2 regions of the Actinomadura monticuli genome follow, and region 2 is predicted to be linked to the other one. Evidence: riboswitches for the same ligand, from Rfam matches in the RefSeq annotation. Region 2 holds a riboswitch; the other holds the start of a gene.
The links. A riboswitch is a leader RNA that binds a small molecule or an ion and turns the genes downstream of it on or off. The one in region 2 is predicted to bind thiamine pyrophosphate.

Region 1: another riboswitch for thiamine pyrophosphate. It lies ahead of thiO (glycine oxidase ThiO); the one in region 2 lies ahead of thiC (phosphomethylpyrimidine synthase ThiC).

Annotation. Positions count from the first base shown of each region.
Region 1 is NZ_JAXCEI010000011.1:79,556-86,540, reverse strand. It holds gene SM611_RS24475 (beta-glucosidase family protein) at 1-911, shown strand, start outside; gene SM611_RS24470 (serine/threonine-protein kinase) at 1,004-2,083, shown strand; gene SM611_RS24465 (hypothetical protein) at 2,135-2,296, opposite strand; gene thiE (thiamine phosphate synthase) at 2,360-2,992, opposite strand; gene SM611_RS24455 (Rv2175c family DNA-binding protein) at 3,233-3,607, opposite strand; gene SM611_RS24450 (NAD(P)/FAD-dependent oxidoreductase) at 3,689-4,903, opposite strand; TPP riboswitch at 4,998-5,111, shown strand; gene thiO (glycine oxidase ThiO) at 5,101-6,222, shown strand; gene thiS (sulfur carrier protein ThiS) at 6,219-6,419, shown strand; gene SM611_RS24435 (thiazole synthase) at 6,524-6,985, shown strand, end outside.
Region 2 is NZ_JAXCEI010000021.1:55,814-62,798, forward strand. It holds gene SM611_RS32950 (sugar phosphate nucleotidyltransferase) at 1-759, opposite strand, end outside; gene clsA (cardiolipin synthase ClsA) at 756-1,457, opposite strand; gene SM611_RS32960 (sensor histidine kinase) at 1,688-2,221, opposite strand; gene tsaA (tRNA (N6-threonylcarbamoyladenosine(37)-N6)-methyltransferase TrmO) at 2,619-3,041, opposite strand; TPP riboswitch at 3,132-3,245, shown strand; gene thiC (phosphomethylpyrimidine synthase ThiC) at 3,241-4,962, shown strand; gene SM611_RS32975 (TetR/AcrR family transcriptional regulator) at 5,135-5,719, shown strand; gene SM611_RS32980 (metallophosphoesterase family protein) at 5,732-6,568, opposite strand; gene SM611_RS32985 (anthrone oxygenase family protein) at 6,759-6,985, opposite strand, start outside.

The DNA of each region.
Region 1 (6,985 bases), on a different contig from region 2:
CGACCGTGAGCGCGCAGGAGGGCATCGCCCGCCGCGCCGGCTCCGGAACCGAGATCACTTTCACCAACGGCGACGACCGCGGCGAAGCGGCCGGACTGGCGCGGGACGCCGACGTGGCGATCGTGTTCGCCACCGACAGCCAGGGCGAGTTCTTCGACAAGTCGTGCCTGACGCTCCAGTGCGGCGAACCGCTCCGGGGCGACCAGGACGGCCTGATCTCCGAGGTCACCAAGGCCAACCCCAACACGATCGTCGTGCTCAACACGGGCGGCCCCGTCCTCACGCCCTGGGCCGGCCAGGTGAAGGGCATCGTCGAGGCCTGGTACCCGGGGCAGGAGGCGGGCAACGCCCTCGCGCGCGTCCTGTACGGCGACGTGGACCCGGGCGGACGGCTGCCCGTGACATTCCCCGTGGCCGAGAACGACGCGCCGGCGGCCGGGAACCCCGCGCAGTACCCCGGTGTCGACAAGACCGTCACGTTCTCCGAAGGCGTCATGGTCGGCTACCGGCACTACGACGCGAAGGGCATCAAGCCCCAGTTCCCCTTCGGGCACGGCCTGTCCTACACGACGTTCTCCTACAGCGGGCTCAAGGCGAGCACCAAGGCCGTCCAGGTGACCGTCACCAACACCGGCGCGCGGGCGGGCGTGGCCGTCCCGCAGCTCTACATCGGCATGCCGTCGGCCGGCGTGGACGTGCCGCAGCCGCCCAAGCAGCTCAAGGGCTACACCAAGGTCACTCTCGGCCCGGGCCAGAGCACCACGGTCACGTTCCCGCTGACCTCGCGGTCCTTCTCCTACTGGAACGAGGAGGCGAAGGCGTGGAAGGTCGCGGACGGGTGCTACACGGTCATGGTCGGCTCCTCGTCCCGGGAGATCGCCCAGAAGGGGACACTCGGGACGTGCCAGTAAATACAAAGATCTGGGTTCCCCTGCCGTGCTCAGCCGTTACGCGGTACAAATGAGGAAATCTTCGTCCGTCCCCGCCGAGTCGGAGTCCCCCTGTGCCGCACGACACCTCCCGCGGGAGGACGAGCCCCCACTCCCCGCGTCCCGCCGCCGCCCGTTCCGGTCGTCCAGGGCACTCCGGGCATCCCGCCCGGACCGCTAAGGCCCGGTCCGGGCAGGGCCGCCAGAACGGCGCGCCCCGGTCCGCGCACGGCCGCGACCGGCGGCACGGCACACCGCTCGGCCCCGACGACCCGCGCGGCCTCGGCGGCTACACGCTGCTCCGCCGGCTCGGCGAGGGCGGCCAGGGCGTCGTCTACCTGGGGCGGGACGGCGACGGCGAGCTCGTCACCGTCAAGCTGCTGCGCGGCGGCGCGACCGCCGGCCAGCGCGCGCGCAGCCGCTTCGTCAAGGAGGCGGACGCGGCGCTGAAGGTGTCCGGGCGGCACACGGCGCGCGTCCTGGACGCCGACATGACCGGCGACCGCCCCTACATCGTCAGCGAATTCGTCGAGGGGCCCTCGCTCCAGCACGTCGTCGCCGACCGCGGCCCGCTGCCCGCCCCGCAGCTGCGCAAGGTCGCGCTGCGCACGGCGGCGGCGCTCGCCGCGATCCACCGCGCCGGGATCGTGCACCGCGACTTCAAGCCCGGCAACGTCCTCCTCGGCCCGGACGGCGCCAAGGTCATCGACTTCGGCATCGCCCGCACCGCGGACGCGGCCCCGATCACCACCGGCCCCGTCGGCACCCCCGCCTACATGGCGCCCGAGCAGATCGAGGACGAGCCCGTCGGGCCGCCCGCCGACGTGTTCGCCTGGGGCGCCGCGATGGTGTTCGCCGCGACCGGCCGGCCGCCCTTCGGCACCGGGCCGAGCGCCGCCGTCATGCGGCGCGTCACCTCCCGGCGGCCCGACCTCGGCGACATGCAGGGCCCGCTGCGCGACCTCGCGGCCCGCTGCCTGGACAAGAACCCGGCCGCCCGGCCCACCGCGCCGCAGCTCGTCCGGGCGCTGCGGGACGGCCGGAGCCCGGCGCCGAAGCCGCGCCCGACCCGGATCCCGCGCTACCGGTGGCGGATGATGGTCGCGCTCGGCGCCGTCGTCGCCGCCGGGTTCGCGCTCGGCCTGGTGTTCTGAGCGGGCCGGTGTTCTGAGCGGGCTGTTGTTCTCAAGCGGGGCCTGCCCTCGTCACCAGTGGGGCGGGCGCTCCTCCAGCAGGCGGTCGTCGTCGCCGGCCCCGCCGCGCCACTCGCCCCAGCCCGTGTCGGTGTCGTCGGACGTCTGGTCGGGCAGGATCTCCAGGTCGTCGTCCAGGTCGACCGTGCGGTCGTCATCGGGTCCGAGGCTCATGCCCCCATTGTGGGTGATCGTTCCCACCGCCCGCACCATGATCTACGTCAAACCACGACAAGGTCAGGCCGCCAGCCGGCGCGCGAACTCCGCCGCCGCCGCGCCGGGGTCGTCCGCCTCGGTGATGGCGCGCACCACGACGACGCGGGTCGCGCCCGCCGCCAGCACCTCGCCGAGGTTCCCGAGGTCGATGCCGCCGATCCCGAACCAGGGCCGCGCCGCCCGCAGCGACGCCGCGTACTCCAGCAGCTTCGGGCCGCGCGCGGGACGGCCGGGCTTGGTCGGCGTCGGCCACACGGGGCCCGCGCAGAAGTAGTCGACGCCGGGCTCGACGGCCGCCGCCGACGCCTGCTCGCCGGAGTGCGTGGACCGGCCGATCAGCATGTCGCCGCCGACGATCTCTCGGGCGGCGGGCACCGGCAGGTCGTCCTGGCCCAGGTGCAGCACGTCCGCGCCGACGGCGTGCGCCACGTCGGCCCGGTCGTTGACCGCCAGCAGCGCGCCGTGCCGGTCGCAGGCCGCCCGGAAGATCTCCAGGTACGCCATCTCCTCCCGGGCCTCCAGGCCCTTCTGGCGGAGCTGGACGATGTCGACCCCGCCCGCGAGGACGGCGTCGAGGAAGCCGGGCAGGTCTCCCCGGCCCTCCCGCGCGTCGGTGCAGAGGTAGAGGCGGGCCCGGCTGAGCCGGGCGCGCAGCGCGACGGCGCGTTCGGAGGGTTCGGAGAGTTCGGAGGGGACGGAGGGGAGATGCCTGGACACTGCCGGTCATCGTCCTTTCACAGGTGATCGCGGGGCCGCGCGGGCGGCGAACCGCCGCCGCGCGTGACCCCGCGATCGTGTCACGAGCGTTGCCCTCCGTTGATACCCGGTGGCCGGGACCGCCGGGAGGGCGGGGGCGTCCGGGCGGCGCGGGACGCCCTGGAGTGCCCTGGCCCCCTAGAAGGCCAGTGCCTGGGCCCGGCGGCGGACCTCGGTCCCCCTGTTCTCGGTGAGCGCCTCCACCGGCGTCCCCGGCAGCGTGTCGTCGGCGGTGAACAGCCAGCGGATCGTCTCCACGTCGTCGAACCCGGCGTCCGACAGGAGGGTGAGCGTGCCGGGCAGCCCCTTGATGACCTGGCCGTCCTTGATGAAGGCCGCCGGGACCATCGGCTCGCCGCCCCGGCGGACCGCGAGGATCCGGTGCTCGTGGATGAGCTGCTTGATCCGGTTGGGCTTGATCCCGAGCCGTTCGGCGGTCTCGCGGAGGGTGAGCCATTCGCCGGCGAGGGCGTCGGTCCGGGGGTCGAGTGCGCTGTCAACGGTTGCGTGCATCTGCGTCACGCCCCCTTGCTACCACGCCTTCGGAAGCCTCAAACCCGCTGGACAGCCGTTGTCCTCCCGCGGCGATCGCCGTCAGCGAACGGCCTGCCGGACGGGGACGTCCGGGTCGGCGATCGCCACCGGGTCCACCGGCGTCCCGGCGGCGATCACCCGCCTCGCCTGCACCAGGTCACGGGGCCGGTCGACGGTGAGGATCGCGTCGAGGCGGTCGCCGGTCAGCCACACCGCCGCCCACTTCGGCCCGGACGGGTCGCCGCGCAGGACGAGCCGCTCGGACGCGGCGTGGTTGCCCGCGTACTGCACCATGCGCCCGAACTGTTCGGACCAGAAGTAGGGGGCGGTGTCGTATCCGGCGTCCTGGCCGAGGAGGGCCGCGGCGGCGGTCTCGGGGGCGTTGAGGGCCGTGTCCCAGTGCTCGACGAGGAGCCGCCGCCCGTACCGCGACGACCACCAGGCGGCGACGTCGCCGACCGCCACGATGTCGGGGCGGAGGGAGCCGGGCTCCTCCGCGCCCTGGTAGACGCGGAACGAGCCGTCGGTGACGACGCCGCGCTCGACCAGCAGGCCCGAGCCGTCCAGCCACGACACGACCGGGCGGACGCCGACGCCGGTCACGACCTCGTCGGCCTCGATCCGCCCGCCGCCGGCGAGCACGAGGCCGCCCGCCTCGACGGCGGCGACCTTCACGCCGGTGCGCAGCTCCACGCCCGCCTCCGCGTACCAGGGGGCGGTCAGCGCGCCCACCTCGGGCCCGATCGCGTTGGCGACCGGGGCGTCGGCGGCCTCCACGACGGTGACGCGGCAGCCCTTCTTCGCGGCGGTGGTCGCGACCTCGGCGCCGATCCAGCCCGCCCCGACGATCACGATCCGGGCGCCCGCGGTCAGCCGGGAGCGCAGGTCGCGGGCGTCGTCGATGGTCCGCAGGACGTGCTGGCGGCCCTGCCCCGGCAGCGTGACCGGGGTGGCGCCGGTCGCGATGACCAGCCCGTCGAACGGCAGGTCGCCCGCCGTGGTCGCCAGCTCCCCGCCGCGTCCGGGCTCGTCCGGCCGCAGCGCGGTCGCGCGCTCGCCGAGCAGCAGCTCGCAGCGCAGCGCGTCCCAGTCGGCGTCGACGGTCGTGTCGTCGGACTCGCCCGCGAGGACGGCCTTCGACAGCGGCGGCCGGTCGTAGGGCCGGTGCCGCTCCGCCGAGACGAGCGTCAGCGCGCCCTCGTACCCCTTGTTCCGCAGGGCTTCCGCGGCGCGCACGCCGGCCAGCCCGCCACCCACGACGATGACCCTCTCCATGAAGGGCAGCCTAATGTGCCGCGATTTTCGCGTGGACACCTGTCCAGGAGCTGGCGCGCTTTACCGAGGTCGTAAGGTGGGAAGCGGATAAAACGACACAGAGCGCGGGAGTCCGGTGCGACCGGGCTGAGAGGGCGGCTGGAACGGGCCGCCGACCGCCAGACCTGATCCGGATCATGCCGGCGAAGGGAGCGCGCATGGAGATCGTGATCGTGGGCGCGGGGGTGATCGGCCTCGGCACCGCCTGGCGCGCCGCCGCGGGCGGCGCGGCCGTCACCCTGGTCGACCCGTCCCCCGCGAGCGGCGCCTCGGCGGTGGCGGCGGGCATGCTCACCCCGGTCAGCGAGTTGACCTACGGCGAGGAGCCGCTGCTGCGGCTCGGCCTCGCGTCCCGCGACCGGTACGGCGCGTTCGTCGCCGAACTGGAGGAGCTGACCGGCCTGGAGACCGGCTACCGCACCGACGGGCTGCTCCAGGTCGCCTTCGACTCCGACGACCTCCGGTACCTCGACGACCTGCGCCGCTTCCAGGAGAGCCTGGGCATCCCCGCGGAGGCGCTGACCGGCCGGGAGTGCCGGCGCGCGGAGCCGATGCTCGCGCCCGGCGTGCGCGGCGGCCTGCTCGCCCCCGAGGACGGCTCCATCGACCCGCGCCGGCTCACCGCGGCGCTGCTGGCGGCGGCGGCGCGGCTCGGCGTCCGGCTGGTCCGCCGGAAGGCCGCGCGGATCGTCGTCGAGGGCGGCGCGGCGGCCGGAGTCGGGCTGGACGACGGCACGGTGCTCCGCGCCGACCGGGTGCTGCTGGCGGCCGGGCCGTGGTCGGGCGACCTCGACGGGCTGCCGCCCGGGATCGTTCCCCCCGTCCGGCCGGTGAAGGGCCAGGTGATCCGGCTCCGCACCCGCGTCCCGTTCCTGCGGCGCACCACCCGCGGCCTGGTGCGGGGCTCGTCGGTCTACCTGGTGCCGCGCGCGGACGGCGAGATCGTCCTCGGCGCCACCCAGGAGGAGCTGGGCTTCGACACGCGGGTCACCGCCGGCGGGCTGTGGGAGCTGCTGCGGGACGCCCGCGAGCTGCTGCCCGGCATCACCGAGCTGGAGTTCGCCGAGGTCACCGCCGGGCTGCGGCCCGGATCGCCGGACAACGCGCCGGTCATGGGCCCCACCGGCCTGCCCGGCCTGTTCGCCGGTACGGGCCACTTCCGCAACGGGGTCCTGCTCACCCCGGTGAGCGCCGACATCCTGGCCGCCATGCTGCTGGACGGCCCCGTCCCCGAGGTCGCCGGGCCATTCGCCCCGGCCCGATTCGAGGTGCCGGCATGAGGGTGCACGTCAACGGCGAGCCGCGCGAGCTGCCCGACGGCGCGGGACTGGCCGAGGCCGTCGCGTCCGTCACCACCGCGCGGACGGGCGTGGCGGCCGCGCTGAACGGCGAGGTCGTCCGCCGCTCCGCCTGGGAGACGACGACGCTGCGGGACGGCGACCGGCTCGAAGTGCTGACCGCCGTGCAAGGGGGGTGACCGCGCATCGAACGGAGCGCAGCGCAGCCGAGCGGACGCGGCGGCCCGCCCCGGACCCGGGGGCGCGGGAGGTCGTCCCCCCACAGGGGACGCGTACAGGGAGGATGAGGGTGGACACCGACACGCTGGTCATCGCCGGGGAGGAACTGGGCTCGCGGCTGATCATGGGGACGGGCGGCGCGCCCAGCATGCACGTGCTGCGGGAGGCGCTGACCGCGTCCGGGACGGAGCTGACCACGGTCGCGATGCGGCGGGTGGACCCGTCCGCGCGCGGCTCGGTGCTCGACGTCCTCGCGGAGTGCGGCATCCGGGTGCTGCCGAACACGGCGGGCTGCTTCACCGCCGGGGAGGCCGTGCTCACCGCCAAGCTCGCCCGCGAGGCGCTCGGCACGAGCTGGGTCAAGCTGGAGGTGATCGCGGACGAGCACACGCTGCTGCCCGACCCGATCGAACTGGTCGAGGCCGCCGAGCAGCTCGTCGACGACGGGTTCACCGTCCTGCCGTACACCAGCGACGACCCGGTGCTGGCGCACCGCCTGGAGCAGATCGGCTGCGCCGCGGTGATG
Region 2 (6,985 bases):
GGCGACCCACACGCCGGGCGACATCTCGAAGCCGTCCAGTTCGATGCCGACCTGGCCGGACAGCATGTCGGCCTGGGCCTTGAGGTAGCTCTCGTGGGTGCCGACGTCCTCCCAGTAGCAGTCGGCCACGTACCCGAACAGGCGGGCGCCCTCGGCGAGCAGCTTCGGGAACACGTCCCCGGACCAGTCGACGGACTCGCCCTCCGCGACGTGCTCGAGGACCTCGGGCTCCATCACGTAGATGCCGGTGTTGACGGTGTCGGAGAAAACCTGCCCCCAGGTGGGCTTCTCCAGGAACCGCTGCACGCGGCCCTCGTCGTCCACGATGATGATTCCGAACTCGAGGGGGTTCGGGACGCGCTTGAGCCCGATGGTGACGAGCGCGTCGTTCTCCTCGTGGAACCGCACCATGTCGGTGAGGTCGATGTCGGTGAGGGCGTCGCCGGAGATGACGAGGAACCGGTCGTCGCGCAGCGCCTCCTCGGCGTTCTTGACGCTGCCGGCGGTGCCGAGCGGGATCTCCTCCGTCGCGTAGCTCAGCGACATGCCGAGCTCCTCGCCGTCGCCGAAGTAGTTGCGGATCAGCGCGGCCAGGAACTGGACGGTGACGACGGTCTCGGTGAACCCGTGCCGCTTCAGCAGCCGGAGCACGTGCTCCATGATCGGCCGGTTGACGAGCGGCAGCAGCGGCTTGGGCTGGTTGGCGGTCATCGGACGCAGCCGCGTCCCCTCGCCTCCCGCCATCACGACGGCCTTCATCGGGGGGTCTCAGCTCCCTTCTGGTCGCCGGCCGGCGGTTCCGCGCCCGGGTCGCCCCGCCGCCCCGGTGCGGGCGCCGGGTCCGGCCCCGGAACCGCCCCGGGGCCCGGGGGCGAGCCGCGGCCGGCCAGCACCAGTTGCCGCGTCTGCTCCCAGTAGAGGACGGCCGACCACCAGTACAGGCCCGTCCCCCAGATGGCGAAGGACCATCCGGTGACCTTCGCCGCGGTCGCCGCGCCGCCGCCGTGGTCGCCCAGCAGCAGCAGCGGGAAGGCGTACAGCAGGCACATGGTGCCCGCCTTGCCGATGAAGTGGACGGGGAGCGTGCCCCCGTACCCGAGCCGCCGGACGATCGGCGCGATCGGCGCGATCGCGAACTCCCGGGCGACCAGCAGCACCACCAGCCACAGCGGGATGATGTCGCGGATGGTGAGCCCGACGAGCGTCGCGAGGATGTAGAGCCGGTCGGCGGCCGGGTCGAGCACCGTCCCGAGCTTGCTCGTCTGGTTCAGCACGCGCGCCAGCTTGCCGTCCAGCCAGTCGGACAGGCCGGCGAACACCAGCACGCCGAGCGCCCACCAGTCCGCCTCGGCGAGGACGAGCCACAGGAACAGCGGGACGCCGACCAGCCGCGCCAGGCTCAGGATGTTCGGCACCGTGAGGATCCGGTCCTGCGGGGCCTCCTGCAGTGTGCTCACCGACGCGTTCGCCTCCCCTGGTCCCCTTGATCCTGACCCTACCGGTAAGGGTTTGAAAGCCCTCGGGAGCGTCCGTCCGTGCGACGGGGACCGCCGGACGGCGCTCATCGGGCGGCTCTGCTTCATCAGCGGCCGGCGGGGTTGGGAGGTTCCCGGCGGACGTGCCGAACCGGGCGAAGACCCCCCGGAGGGCCGGCCAAGGCGGGGGCGGAGCGGTGCGCGCCGGCCCGTCAGCGCGGGCTGACGGCGTCCGCCAGCGGGAGGACCGCGGTGACGACGAACCCGCCGTGCTCCCCCGGGCCCGCGTCCAGGGTGCCGCCGACGCTGCGCGCCCGCTCGATCATCCCGAGGATCCCGAACCCGCCCGGGACGCCGCCGGACGGCCCGCGCCCGTCGTCGGAGACGCGCACGACGAGCCCGCCGCCGTCGCGCGTCACGGTCACCGCGGCGCGCTCGGCGGCGGCGTGCTTGACAACGTTGGTCAGGGCCTCCTGGACGATCCGGTACGCGGCGACGCCGATCTCCGGCGGCAGCGTCCCGAGGCCGCCGGCGGAGACCTCCACGTCGAGCCCGCCGTCGCGCGCGGCGCGCACGAGGCCGCCGATGCCCTCCGGGCCGGGCAGCGCCCCGGGCGCCTCCACGTCGGTGCCGCGCAGGACCTGCAGGGTGCCGCGCAGCTCCGTCCGGGCGTCCCGGCAGGTGCCCGCGATCGAGGCGAGCGCGTCGGCGATCTCCGTCCGGTCGAGCGGCCGGTCCCCGCGCACCAGGTGCGCGGCGGCGGGTCGCCGAGGACGATCCGCACCCGCCGCCCGAGGACCGCGTACGCGAACGGCGCGATCACCTCGGCGGGCACCAGCGCGTGGTGCTGGTACTGCGCCAGGTGGTACGGCAGCACGATGATCACCAGGGCGGCCAGCCCCGGCGCCGGCCACCGCCGGATCACCGCGAGCGGCACGTGCGCCGCGACCAGCAGCAGGGCCCCGGCGGCGTCCAGCCCCCGGACGCCCGGCCAGGCCACCGCCGCCACCGCCGCGAAACCCGCCAGCGCCGCCGCGAGCAGGGCGTCCCCTGCCGTCACACCGATCCGAGGAAGCCTCACCACCCGTCCATCTTCCCGGCCGCCCCCGGCCACCGCGCACCGCCCCGCCGCTCCGGCGGCCGTTATGCGCCGGGCTCGCTGGGGAGGACCGGCTTGACGTCCAGGATCGGGGTGCCGTCGAGGGCCTCCAGGTCGCGGACGAGGACGCGGCGGCCGATCACCCGCACGACCTCGACCGGGTGCAGCCCGATCGGGTTGGGGCGGTCCGGGGAGCGCGTCGCGAACACGCCGCGCATCGGGGCGGCCGGGTCGTCGCGCGGGTGGACGCTCAGGACGTCGCGGGGCGACAGGTGCAGCCAGGTCAGCACGAAGACCCGGTCGCCCGCGCGCAGGCCGTCCAGCGCCGGGAGGACGGCGGGCTCGAAGACCAGCCATGCCTCCGGCGCGCCCTCCGTCCCCTGCTTGGGCGCGGACGCCCGGTCGGTGAGCGCGGACGACACGTGGCCGACCGGGGTGAGCGTGAACTCCTGATGAGGGTCGGTCATGCCCCGATCCTGCCAGGCTCCGCGCGCGGGCGCGTTCTACCTCGGCGGCGGCGGTTGCGGCAACGGGGGTGCGGCGGGTTAGCGTCGGGCACGACAGATCGCGGGGGCCCGGCGAACCGGGCTGAGATAGCGGCTGGGACGGCCGCTGACCGCATGAACCTGACCGGGTAATGCCGGCGTAGGGAGAGATCGAGTCGTCATGACAGAACGTGTGGTTCCGGCTGCCCGCAAGACCTACCTCCAGGGCGCGCGCCCGGACGTCCGGGTCCCGATGCGGGAGGTGCCGCTGACCAACGGCGACGTCGTCGTCCTGTACGACACGTCGGGGCCGTACACCGATCCGGCGCGGGAGACCGACGTCCGGCGGGGGCTGCCCGCGCTGCGGGAGGCGTGGATCGCCGAGCGGGGCGACACCGCGCCGTACGCGGGGCGGGCCGTCCGCCCGGGGGACGGCGGGCGGGGCGCGCCCGTGCGGGAGGACGTCCTGCCGCGCCGGCCGCGCCGCGCGACGGGCGGCGCGGTGACGCAGCGGGCGTACGCGCGGCGCGGCGAGATCACCCCCGAGATGGAGTTCGCGGCGCTGCGCGAGGGCGCGGCGCCGGAGTTCGTCCGGGACGAGCTGGCGGCGGGGCGGGCGGTCCTGCCCGCGAACGTCAACCATCCCGAGAGCGAGCCGATGGTCATCGGGCGGAACTTCCTCGTCAAGGTGAACGCGAACATCGGCAACTCGGCGGTGGCGTCGTCCGTCGAGGACGAGGTCGAGAAGATGACGTGGGCGACGCGGTGGGGCGCCGACACGGTCATGGACCTGTCGACGGGGCGGGACATCCACACGACGCGGGAGTGGATCCTGCGCAACTCGCCGGTGCCGGTCGGGACCGTCCCGCTGTACCAGGCGGTGGAGAAGGTCGGCGGCGACCCCGCGGAGCTGACCTACGAGGTCTTCCGCGACACGGTGATCGAGCAGGCCGAGCAGGGCGTGGACTACATGACCGTCCACGCCGGGGTGCTGCTGCGGTACGTGCCGCTGACGGCGCGGCGCAGGACGGGCATCGTGTCGCGCGGCGGGTCGATCATGGCGGCGTGGTGCCTGGCGCACCACGAGGAGAACTTCCTGTACACGCATTTCCGGGAGCTGTGCGAGATCTTCGCCGCCTACGACGTCACCTGGTCGCTCGGGGACGGGCTGCGCCCCGGCTCGATCGCGGACGCCAACGACGAGGCCCAGTTCGCCGAGCTGCGCACGCAGGGCGAGCTGACGAGGATCGCCGCCGAGTACGGCGCCCAGGTGATGAACGAGGGGCCGGGCCACGTCCCGATGGACAAGATCAAGGAGAACGTCGACCGGCAGCAGGAGTGGTGCGACGGGGCGCCGTTCTACACGCTCGGCCCGCTGACCACCGACATCGCGCCCGGCTACGACCACATCACCTCGGCGATCGGCGCCGCGATGATCGGCTGGCACGGCACCGCGATGCTCTGCTACGTCACGCCGAAGGAGCACCTCGGGCTGCCGGACCGCGAGGACGTCAAGGCCGGCGTCATCGCCTACAAGATCGCCGCGCACGCCGCCGACCTGGCGAAGGGGCATCCGGGGGCGCGGGCGTGGGACGACGCCCTCTCGGACGCGCGGTTCGGCTTCCGGTGGGAGGACCAGTTCAACCTCTCGCTCGACCCGGACACCGCCCGCGCGTTCCATGACGCCACGCTCCCGGCGGCCCCGGCGAAGACCGCGCACTTCTGCTCGATGTGCGGCCCGCACTTCTGCTCGATGAAGATCACCCGGGACGTCCGGCGGTACGCCGAGGAGCGCGGGCTGGACGGCGAGGCGGCCCTCGGCGCCGGCCTGCGGGAGAAGGCGGCGGAGTTCCGGGCCGCGGGCGGCCGGCTCCACCTGCCCCTGTCCCCCGGCGGCTCCTGACCGCGGACGCGGGCCCGCGCCGGCCCGCCGCGGCGGCGACCGCGGCGGGCCGGCGCATCCCCGGCGCGGGTCCGGACACCCGGCGCGGCTACTATCGAAGGACCGTTCCAAAGCCGCGGATCCCCCGAAGCGCCGCCGGCCCGTACCCGCCGGGAAAGGATCGACAACCCACGTGACCAGCGACGACACGCCGAAGGCCCCCGCCCGCGCGGTGCGCGCCGACGTGCGCCGCAACCGGGCGCGGCTGCTCGCCGCGGCCCGCGAGACCTTCGAGCGCGACGGGGCGGACGCGTCCCTGGAGGGCGTCGCCCGGCTCGCCGGCGTCGGCATCGGGACGCTCTACCGCCACTTCCCGACCCGCCGGCACCTCCTGGAGGCGCTCCTCGCCGACGCCTATGAGGAGCTGGCCGGGACGGCCCGCGACCTCCTGGTGTCCGCCGCGCCCGGGGAGGCGCTGATGACGTGGCTGCGGGCGTTCGTGGCGCGGGTGACGGTGTTCCGCGGGCTCGCGGCCTCGGCCGTGGTGTCGCTGCGGGACGAGCCGCCGGAGCCGGCCCGCTCCCGGCGGGCGATGTTCGAGGCGGGCGAGGCGCTGTTCGCCCGCGCGCAGCGGGCCGGGGACGCGCCCGAGGGCGCGCAGTTCGCCGACGTCCTGTGGCTCACCGGCGCGATCGCGTCGGCCACCGAGCGGGAGCCGGAGGCCGCCGGGCGGCTGCTGTCGCTCGCCGCCGCGGGCATGGCGCCGGGCAAGCCGTAGCCGGACCGGCCCTCAGTCCGTCTCGGGGACGGGCAGGATCCGGCGCGGGCCGCGCGGCGCCCCGCCGCGCTTGCGCCATTCGCGCGGGTAGCCGACCGACACCTCGATGTGCGGGACGTCGCCGGTCCAGATCGTCCGGGGGATGTGCAGGTGCCCGTACACGACGGAGGCCGCGCGGAACCGGTCGTGCCAGCCGGCGGTGCGCACGGTGCCGCACCACTGCGCGAACTCCGGATACCACAGGACGCGGGTGGGCTCCCGGACGAGCGGCCAGTGGTTGACGAGCACGGTCCGCGTGCCGGGCGCGAGGGCCGACAGGCGCTCCTCGGTGTAGGCGACGCGGGCGTCGCACCAGGCGTCGCGCGTCGGGTACGGGTCGGGATGCAGGTAGACCTCGTCGGTGCACACGACGCCCGTCTCGTGCGCGTACTCCAGGGCCTCCTCCTTGGTGGACGTCCCCTCGGGCCGGAACGTGTAGTCGTAGAGGACGAACAGCGGCGCGATCGTCACGGGCCCGCCGTCGCCGTCCCAGACGGGGTACGGGTCCTCCGGGGTGAGCACGCCCAGGCCGCGGCACATGTCGACGAGCCGCCGGTAGCGGGCCTCGCCGCGCAGCCGCACGGGATCGTCCTTGACCGTCCACAGCTCGTGGTTGCCGGGGACCCACACCACCGTGGCGTAGCGCTCGGCGAGCGTGCGGAGCGTCCACTCGACGTCGGCGAACCGCTCGGCGACGTCGCCCGCGACGATCAGCCAGTCGTCCGCGGAGGCGGGCCGCAGCCCGTCGGTGAACGCGCGGTTCTCGGGGAATCCCACGTGCAGGTCGCTGATCGCGTAGACACCGGCCATCCAGAGATCGTAAGCCCCGGCCGGGTTCGGCGGCCGCCGGCGGGCAGGGTGAACGGGCGGATGCGGACGGGGCGCGCGCCGGGCGCGGTGCATCAGGGCCCGTTCTCCCCCGGACGCGAAGAGGCCCGCGCTCCGGCATGGAGCGCGGGCCTTCCCCGGCTTCTCGTCCTCAGCGTCCGTCTCCGGCGCCTCAGTCGTTCCCGCCCCAGAGGTAGACGCCGAGGCTCATCGCGAGCAGGCTCGCCCAGCCGGCCACCGCCCTGAGGTTGTTCCAGGCGGTCCAGCGCCCGGAGTAGTCCGACCAGATCCTCGCCGCCTCGGCCGCGTCCCCCGGGATCGTGACGCGGTCGATGCCGTTGTTCAAGGGGATGTTCACGGCGAAGCTCGGGACGAGCGCGCCCGCGAAGTACACGGCCG